2 linked regions of the Cycloclasticus pugetii PS-1 genome follow. The protein of the gene in region 1 binds, or shares a complex with, the protein of each later gene. Links are inferred from orthologs where the notes say so. Each region holds a gene or a part of one and is shown on either strand. Other genes may lie near its edges.

The links. Proteins that work in one complex are often made in the same cells at the same time.
Region 2: the proteins of CYCPU_RS0100150 (region 1) and CYCPU_RS0111070 are in contact, whole or in part, in a crystal structure (PDB 5UE9), measured with the Lactococcus lactis proteins. The link is inferred for Cycloclasticus pugetii PS-1 from one-to-one orthologs. Residues at the interface, in WP_025017116.1 of Lactococcus lactis: Gly25, Phe27, Phe29, Glu32, Tyr33, Lys35, Tyr36, Lys48, Phe56, Thr60, Pro61, Arg62, Val63, Ala64, Glu65, Thr66, Ala67, Ser68, Gly69, Met70, Ile74, Gln77, Pro223, Glu251, Phe274, Ala275, Pro277, Phe278; in WP_023189152.1 of Lactococcus lactis: Leu4, Gln5, Ala47, Ser48, Met49, Leu50, Leu51, Arg52, Arg53, Met95, Leu98, Arg223, Met224, Ala225, Cys226, Ile228, Gly229, Ala230, Cys231, Tyr232, Ala233, Val235, Glu236, His237, Asn243, His244, Ala245, Lys247, Glu250.

The regions. Positions count from the first base shown.
Region 1 is NZ_ARVU01000001.1:28,558-32,695, forward strand. What follows is about bases 1,180-4,138. They hold CYCPU_RS0100150 (dihydroorotate dehydrogenase), read right to left. Parts: upstream 3,145-4,138; coding sequence 2,215-3,144; downstream 1,180-2,214. Other genes in these bases: ntrC (nitrogen regulation protein NR(I)), read left to right, coding at 1,180-2,218; CYCPU_RS0100155 (tRNA (cytidine(34)-2'-O)-methyltransferase), read left to right, coding at 3,207-3,665; CYCPU_RS0100160 (NAD(P)H-dependent glycerol-3-phosphate dehydrogenase), read right to left, coding at 3,669-4,138. Outside these bases: glnL (nitrogen regulation protein NR(II)), read left to right, coding at 1-736; more of ntrC, read left to right, coding at 806-1,179.
Region 2 is NZ_ARVU01000001.1:2,271,345-2,276,811, forward strand. What follows is about bases 1-3,000. They hold CYCPU_RS0111070 (dihydroorotate dehydrogenase electron transfer subunit), read right to left. Parts: upstream 1,939-3,000; coding sequence 1,063-1,938; downstream 1-1,062. Other genes in these bases: CYCPU_RS0111055 (NAD(P)/FAD-dependent oxidoreductase), read left to right, coding at 1-17; CYCPU_RS0111060 (tRNA 5-(aminomethyl)-2-thiouridylate-methyltransferase MnmM), read left to right, coding at 1-567; CYCPU_RS0111065 (VanZ family protein), read right to left, coding at 684-1,088; CYCPU_RS0111075 (dihydroorotase), read right to left, coding at 1,938-3,000. Also shown: more of CYCPU_RS0111075, read right to left, coding at 3,001-3,209; CYCPU_RS0111080 (aspartate carbamoyltransferase catalytic subunit), read right to left, coding at 3,206-4,219; bifunctional pyr operon transcriptional regulator/uracil phosphoribosyltransferase PyrR, read right to left, coding at 4,225-4,737; Holliday junction resolvase RuvX, read right to left, coding at 4,740-5,165; CYCPU_RS0111095 (YqgE/AlgH family protein), read right to left, coding at 5,165-5,467.

The DNA of each region.
Region 1 (4,138 bases):
CGTTGAAATCGTTGATTTTAATTACTATTTACAGATCGATCATGATGAAAAATTATTAGCGCAAAATGAACTAGCGACCAATATGTTACGAGGGCTTGCGCATGAAATTAAAAACCCATTAGGTGGTATTAGGGGGGCTGCTCAGTTGCTATCAAAAGAGTTAAATGGTGATTTTTCTGACTATATACACGTTATTATCGAAGAGGCGGACCGCTTAAGAACGCTAGTTGATCGAATGTTGGGGTCATCAGAGTTACCGAATCATCAATACATTAATATACATGTGATTTTGGAACGTGTAAGGCAATTAGTGGAAGCCGAGGTTAATGAAAAAGTCATCATAAGAGCAGATTATGATCCTAGTCTTCCAGATATCAAGGCAGATAAAGATCAGCTTATTCAAGCATTACTAAATGTAGTTAGGAATGCAACGCAAGCAGTTCAAGATGGTGGTGAAATTATCCTTAGAACGCGAATACATCGAAATTTTACGATAGGTGATGAGACTAGAAAGTTAGCGGTAAAAATTGATGTAATTGATGACGGGCCTGGCATCGAGAAAGAGATGCAAACAAAAATTTTCTACCCGATGGTGACTGGGCGAACTGACGGAACGGGTTTGGGCTTATCAATAGCTCAGACAAATGTGCAGCGCCATAGTGGCATTATAGAAGTGGCCAGTGAACCGGGCCACACGGTTTTTTCAACAATATTACCGCTAGAAAAAGCAGGATAACTAGGGAGTGTAATACCTAATGGGTTGTCGAGTAAAACGTAAGCATCAGATAAATGGATAGTATTAATTATGGGTGAAAAGATAAAAGCATGGGTGGTCGATGATGATCGTTCTATTCGATGGGTGTTGGAAACAGCATTAAAAAGAGAGGGTCACCAAGTTACTTGTTTTGAGAGTGCAGAAGGTATCCTAAACCTTATGCACAAAGATAAGCCGGATGTGTTGCTAACTGATATTCGTATGCCCGGCAAAAGTGGCATTGAACTCCTTGCAGAACTACAGAAACATTATCCAGATTTACCTGCGATTGTGATGACGGCTCATTCAGATATGGACAGTGCGGTGTCTGCCTATGATGGTGGTGCTTTTGAATATTTGCCTAAACCTTTTGATGTTGATGAGGTTGTTAATCAAGTTGAACGAGCCTACGAGCACCTTAAAAAGAAAACAAGCGCTGTTGAGCAACCTGATACTCAAGATGAGGCCAGTGAGTCGGGCATTATTGGTAGTGCTCCAGCTATGCAGGTTGTTTTTAGGGCGATTGGGCGCTTGTCAAAGTCTAATATTACGGTGATGGTAAATGGAGAATCAGGCACCGGTAAGGAATTAGTTGCCAAGGCCCTTCATCAACATAGTTTAAGAAGAGATAAACCGTTTATAGCGTTAAATATGGCGGCGATTCCTAAAGATTTATTAGAGTCTGAGCTATTTGGGCATGAGAAAGGGGCATTTACTGGCGCAACGAGTCGTCGAAAAGGGCGTTTTGAGCAAGCCGATGGTGGGACGCTGTTTTTAGATGAAATTGGTGATATGCCAGCAGATATGCAAACACGTTTATTGCGGGTACTGTCAGATGGAGAGTTCTTTTCTGTCGGTGGTCATCAACCAATAAAGGTGGATGTGCGTATTATTGCGGCAACACATCAGGGGCTAGAAAAACTTGTTGAAGAAAAACTTTTTAGAGAAGATTTATTCCATCGTTTAAATGTGGTGCGTATCAAAATCCCTCCGGTTCGAGAACGTCGCGAAGATATTCCATTACTTCTAAAACATTTTTTAGCTAAGGCTGCCAGCGAGTTGGAAGATGATGTGAAGTTGTTGGATGACGAAACCATGCAGTATCTGTCAGGCTTGCCTTGGTTGGGTAATGTTAGGCAAATTGAAAATACCTGTCATTTATTAACTGCAATGTGCCCGAGTAACATCATTCAGTTAGATGACCTACCTGATGAGTTGAAAAATATCACCTCGACAGAAAAAGTGATGGTTGAGGGTGACTGGTTAGACGCAGCAAAAGAAGATATTACTAAAAGATTATTAGCAGGGGAAGCAGATGTGGCGAAAAGGGTGGTGGCTTCGGTAGAAAAGGTATTAATTATGCAAGCATTGGATGTTACCAAGGGGCGCCGGCAAGAAGCGGCAAAATTACTAGGCCTTGGGCGAAATACCTTAACTCGGAAAATTAAAGATTTTAGTGCTTAACAGTCGAGGCTACCGATTAATTCAGAAAAATGGTTAAGTTGGTGTGTATCGAGATAATCGGTTATCCCATCATTAACTTTTTTACTCAGTAAGGGGTCATAGAATAGCCCTGTACCAAGACCAACTGCGCTAGCTCCAGCAATAATAAACTCAAGGGCATCATTAGCGGTAGTGATACCGCCTTGGCCAATAATAGGAATATTATGTGCTTTGCAGACTTGATAGACTTGATGAACTTTCAATAAAGCAATGGGTTTAATTGCCGGGCCAGAAAGCCCGCCCTGTACATTACCAATAATGGGGGTTCTTGTGTTGGTGTCGATAGCCATGCCCATTAAAGTGTTGATGACTGAAAAGGCATCGCTACCGGCGTCAATACAACGTTGTGCATTGTCAGCAATATTTGTTTGATTGGGGGATAGTTTAGTAATTAGTGGTTTGTTGGTAACGGATCGACAGGCTTCTACCACGCGTGCAGACATGTCAGGATCGTTGCCAAATGTCACACCACCTTCTTTTACATTCGGGCAAGAAATATTAATTTCTATGGCATCAATAGCAGATTGATCAAAAAGCCGTGTTACCTCAGTGTATTCTTCGATGGTGGAGCCAGAAACATTCGCAATAAAACGAGTTTCTTGGAAATTTAGCGAAGGAAGTATCTCATCAACAACCTTATTGGCACCGGGGTTTTGCAGGCCAATCGCGTTTAACATGCCCGATGGGGTTTCGTAAACGCGGTGTGTTGGGTTTCCAGGGCGGGCGCTCAACGTGGTGCCTTTAAGACAAACAGCGCCAATATCTCGATGAGAAAAACCCTCTACGCGGGTGTATTCTTGACCGAAGCCAACACAGCCAGAAAGTAAGACAACGGGTGTTTGGAATCGCATTCCACAAAAGTAAGAGGCTAATTTAGGGTGTAACATTTGCTGACTGATAGTGAGATAATATGCTCAATTATACCAGTTAACCCAAGGTTAATATCATCATGATCCATGTCGTTTTATTTGAACCAGAAATTCCTCCTAATACGGGTAATGTAATGCGCCTTTGCGCTAATGCTGGGGTGCGTTTAAGTTTGATTCACCCGCTCGGTTTCGAAATTAACGATAAACAGTTAAGGCGAGCAGGGATGGATTACCGAGACGTGGCGGATGTGAAGGAATATCAAAATTTTGATGAATTTTTAGACGGCGAAAAACCAAACAGGGTGTTTGCTTTTTCTAGGTTTGCAAAAAGTAATTATTCGCAGGTCAGCTATCAAGCTGGCGATGCCTTGGTTTTTGGTCCTGAAACGAGAGGCTTGCCAAAGGCATTTATTGAAGCCTTACCAGAGCAGCAGCGACTTTTAATTCCAATGAAGGAGGGTAATAGAAGCCTTAATTTATCAAACTCAGTTGCTGTAGCGGTGTATGAGGCATGGCGCCAACATGATTTCGAATGGTAAAAACTAGTCTAGCTGAGGTTCGGCCAATTGAGCGCGGCTGAGCAAATATCTAACGGCTACGTCAGGGGCTAATCCTTCATACAAAATTCGGTATGTTTGAATGCAGATGGGCATATCGAGTGACCACTTTTCACAAATAGCATGCACTTCACGAGCAGCATGGATGCCTTCTACTTCTTGGCCAATCGTTTGTTTTGCGTCATCAATTTTTTTACCCTGTCCAAGCTGTAAACCAAGACGTCGGTTACGTGATTGATTATCGGTACAAGTCAATACTAAATCACCGACACCGGCTAAGCCAAGAAAAGAACTTTCCGAGCAATTATAGACATGGCCGAGTTGTACCATTTCAGTTAAGCCTAGGGTGATTAATGCGGCTCGAGCATTGGCTCCGTAACCTAAACCATCAGAAATACCGGCAGCAATGGCTAAGATATTTTTCATGGCGCCACCTATTTCTGCGCTAGCAAGGT
Region 2 (5,467 bases), 2.2 Mb from region 1 along the record:
ACTATTTCACTCGTTAACCAAGCACATAACAATATTGCGAATTATCTTTCAGAGGGCGATATTGCCGTTGATGCCACAATGGGTAATGGCTTTGATACGCTCTTTTTAGCCAAGCAAATTGGTGAGGCAGGAAAAGTCTACTCGTTCGACTTACAAGCCGCCGCTTTGCACACAACAGAGCAACGGCTAAGCAAAGAAAAACTATTACACCGGGTTTGCCTGATACAAGATGATCACTCACAATTATCAGCTTACTTAACGAAGGACGATGTTCATTCGATTCGTTGTGCGATGTTTAATTTAGGCTATTTACCGGGTAGTGATAAATTACTGCAAACGACGCCAAACTCTACGCTTCAGGCATTAGAGTCAGCGATTGCCCTGTTGGCACAGCCAGGTATTATTTCTATACTGGCTTACACAGGACATACTGGTGGTCGAGAGGAAACTGAGTCTGTAAAAAGTTGGGCGAAGACACTGCCAAAAAAACAATACGAGGTGACTATTCAAATACCTAGTGCAACAAAAAATAGCCCACCAGAACTTATTTTGATAGAGCACCTGTAATTAATCATGCCATAACGTTTAAGACACGCGTCGCCTTTATACACGGTTCTTTTTATTATCTTTCAGTGGGTTTTAGTATTTTCCAAGCCTTATCTACTTTAGCCAAGCTATTACCCTTAGGGATTTCGCCCGCTTGGTTTCACCTTAAAAAAGCACCACCGAGTAACGATTAGCAAGGACAAACCGGCCCCTAAGATATCAGCAAACCAATCATACAAATCCGACTCACGCCCTGATATAAATGACTGATGCCATTCATCACTGGCCGCATAGAGCGCTGAAAAAATAAAGGCCACAATGAGCGCTCGTTGTTCGTTTTTGATTACTTGGGTGAAATAAGCTAACGCAAAGAAACCTAAAACAGCATAGGCAATTGCATGAATAACCTTATCTTGATGTGCAAATAGCACTGGCGTTGGTAACGCTGACTGATGGGATAAGTAAAAAATAAGCCCACAATAGCCCACCAACAAAGCCAAGCAAACGCCTTTCACGTTAGGCGAATACCGTACTGGCTTCAAACACGGGGCCATCGACACAGACTCGTTTCATCGCCTCACCCTCTTTTGTCTTCACCTTAACAACACAACCGGCACAACCACCAACGGCGCATGCCATATATTCTTCAAGCGACACTTGGCATGAAATATTAAATTCTTTGGCCAATGCAGCCACCGCTTTTAACATCGGCGTGGGGCCACAGGAATATATCTCTACCTGTTGCCGCTGTGCTTCACTAAGGGCATTCAGCCAATCGCGTGCTAGGTCGGTAATATAACCTTGATAAACACCATCATAATTTTGCAAACTGGCTAAACGGCTGGGAATCCCCCACTCTTCTAATAATGGTAAACCATCACTAACGCTTGCTTCAATACCATCAAGCGCCAATGCCGATGCCTTTCTTTGAAACGGAAAAGGAACTTCTGAGCCCATAAAAACAACCGGTGTTATCTCAGTTTGATTGTCTTTTATATACTCTGATAAACAAATCATGGGAGGAATACCGACGCCACCACCCAACAGCAAGGCCCTAGGTTTGTTGGTGTTTAACTCAAATGGTCGACCAATTGGCCCCATCACGTTAATTGTCTCACCCACTGCGCGTTTTGCGAGCAATTCTGTCCCTGCACCCACCGCCTTATATAAAAACTCAACCCAACCTTCTGAAGCGCAAGCACGCATAATCGATAATGGGCGACGCATTAAACGTTGGGGGTCACATTGAATGTGTGCAAACTGTCCTGGCTGTGCTGAGGCTGCACACTTAGGCGCCTTCACGCGTAAAACGTATTGCTCTTGTTCAAACGCCTGTTGCGCCAAAATTTCAGCATCTTCTAAAAAGATGGTGTTTCGTGTATTTTCTTGCATTATTCCTCGAAAACTAAGTGGCCATTAACCAGTGTATGCGTTACTTTGCCTTTCATTTGATGCCCAAGGTAAGGCGTGTTTATTCCTTGGCTAAACCAATGTTCCTCATCAACTAGCCAAGTTTTATCAGGGTCAACAATACAAAGGTCTGCTGGAGCGCCTTCCGACAGACGCCCTGTTGCCAGCCCCAGTGTCACTGATGGCCCATCCGTTAAACGACTCACCATTTGAGATAAATCCAATATTCCCTCATCTACCAGTGTCAGCATTAATGGTAACACCGTTTCTAAACTTGAAATGCCCGGCTCAGTTGATGGGAAGGGGGCTTGTTTAGCTTCTGCCTCATGCGGTCGATGACCTGAGCTAACACTCAATATTCCTTTTGCAACACCCGCCACTAACGCATCTCTGTCTTCTACTGAACGCAGTGGTGGTGAAGTATGATAGTTTGCGTCAAACGTACCCACATCAAATTCAGTTAAGCTTAATTGGTATGCATGTACATCTGCCGAAATGGCATCATTAGTAGCCTGCGCTCTTGCAATCATCGTCACAGCCCTTGCTGAAGACACGCCCGTTAAATGAATTCTCGCACCCGTTTCTTCGGCTAATTCAATCATCTGTGCGATAGCTACTGTTTCTGCTGAAACAGGGATGCCCGATAAACCCAATTTAGAACTCACCGAGCCATCATGAATACAACCATCATCTTTAATCGATATATCTTCTGGTTTGAGTATCACCAGCAGGTCATGGGTACTGGCATACTGTAAAGCACGCCTTAATATTTGGTTATCAATCGTATTATTGGGTGCTTGGCTTACGGCAACACAACCTGCTTTTTTCAAGGCATACATTTCACTCAGCGCCTTACCTTGTAGCCCAACCGTTAAAGCGCCTAATGGCAGTACTTTTGCCGAACCAGCCAAGGCCGCTTTGTCCAAAATCAGTTGCACAACAGAAGGGGTATCTAATACTGGCTGGGTATCTGGCAAACAACAAATTGAGGTATAACCGGCCGATACAGCAGCTTTTGTTTCGCTCTGTATTGTTGCCTTATGTTCATAACCCGGCTCTCTTAGACTGGCATTTAAATCTACAAAGCCCGGTAACACCCATTTATTGCTGGCATCTATACTCTGTTGTGCAACAAAGCCCGCTGGCTTCTCACCCACCGATTGAATTTGACCGTTGGCAATATAGACATCCTTAACTGCATCACAGGCATTAGCTGGGTCAACGACTCGGCCATTTTTGATGTGTATCTTCATCCCTTAACTACCTTATTTTGACCCAGCGTAAGTGTCATCACCGCCATGCGGATAGCAATGCCATTCGTCACTTGCTGCAAAATAACCGAATTGGCACCATCAGCAACGGCAGCTTCCATTTCCACGCCACGATTAATCGGCCCTGGGTGCATCACGGTGACATCCGGCTTGGCATACGCCAACTTTTCTTCCGTCAGGCCAAAACACTCAAAATACTCGTGCTCACTGGGTAAGAGTGCAGCGCCCATTCGTTCACGTTGCAAACGCAGCATGATCACCACATCTACATCATCAAGCCCTGTACGTAAATCGCCATACACGTGCACACCTAATGAATTAACATCACTCGGTAACAACGTCTTCGGAGCAATAACTCGCACCTCTTTAACCTCTAGCGTATTAAGCGCATGAATTTGCGAGCGAGCAACTCGTGAATGCAAGATATCGCCAATAATGGCAACTTTCAAATGCTTAAACTCCTTCTTTACTCGACGAATAGTAAACATGTCGAGCATCGCCTGAGTGGGATGTGCGTGGCTTCCATCGCCAGCATTAATAACGCTGACATGTGGCTCTACATGTCGCGCGATAAAATGTGCCGCGCCACTATCGGAGTGCCTCACCACAAACATATCGGCCTGCATCGCTTCTAAATTACGAATCGTGTCGAGAATGCTTTCGCCTTTAGAGGTTGCAGACGTTGCTATATTTAAATTAATCACATCCGCAGATAAACGTTTTGCAGCTAAATCAAACGTCGTACGTGTTCGCGTGCTGTTTTCAAAAAACAAATTAACAATCGTTTTTCCACGCAGTACGGGGACTTTTTTTACCGCCTGATGACCTACGCTCGAGAATGACTCGGCGACATCCATAATCTCTATCAGGGTTTCTTTAGAAAGACCCTCGGTGGTTAGAAAGTGGCGGAGTTGTCCCTGTTCATCAAGTTGTAAACGGGAACTATCGGGTGCTTTGAAGGACGTACTAGCAGGTTGCTTGCTAGAGCTCATATCAGTCAATTCCGGTTAGTTTCTAGCGCTAAAGGCGCCGGGCCGATCAATTTTACCTGTTTTTCAGGTAACAAATCCAGTTTCACACCGACTATATCTGCATGAAGCGGCAATTCTCTCGCCCCACGGTCTACTAAAACCGCCAACGTAACACTATCAGGGCGACCGTAATCAAAAATTTCATTTAATGCTGCACGGATCGTTCGGCCTGTATAGAGAACATCATCCACCAAGATAATGTGCTCGTTTTCAACCTTAGCAGGGATATTACTTGGCTTAACCTGTGGATTTAAGCCTATGCGTGAAAAGTCATCCCGGTAGAATGAAATATCAATTTCACCAAGCGGTTTATTCAACCCTAGTTTCTGATGTAACTTTTCTGCCACCCATAACCCGCCGGTATGCACCCCTATCATCAGTGGCTCAACTATTTGCTTGCGCTCCATCATTTGTGCCAACTCATCTGCCATTGTGTTTATGATGGCATCAATATCAATAGCTTTTAACTCTGTATCCATACTTATTGCTTGTGTTGTTGTGTGTTTAACCAGCTTTGTAAAATCAACTGCGCAGCGACTTGGTCTTGAACTTCCCATAACTTATCGGCACTCACCTGAACCTCATCAAACAATATTTGTTTTGCTTCAAATGTTGTCAGCGCCTCATCAAATAATTCAACGGGGCATTGATACCGCCCTTCTAACTGTCTAGAAAACCGCTCCATTTTTGGCGTAACTGTATTATCACTACCATCTTCTTGGCGAGAAATACCAACTATCATTTTTGTTGGCTGCCAGGTCTCAATAATTTTTGTTAACTCGTCCCAGCCGGTCTTTTGTCTCACTGCTTTAACCGTTGTTAAGGCATTGGCAATGTGTGTCTGTGTATCACCCACAGCAACACCTATTTTTTTTACACCATAATCAAAACCTAGGCATACCGCCATTAGCAATGACCCACATCAGAACTCATCAAACTAATATCAACACCTATTCTATGCGCCGCCAATTCCCAGCGTTGCGGGAGAGGCTCATCAAAAATAATATGTGGTTCAGCTTGGCCATGTAACCAAGAATTCCGCTGAATTTCCTGCTCCAATTGCCCTGCAGCCCAGCCCGCATAACCCAGCGCAACCATCCATTTCTCGGGCCCTTTACCTTCGGCAATTGCTTCTAAAATATCTTTTGAGCTGGTCAGCGCAAACTCATCATTCACCGTTAACGTAGAATCCCAGTTGCCTACCGGCGT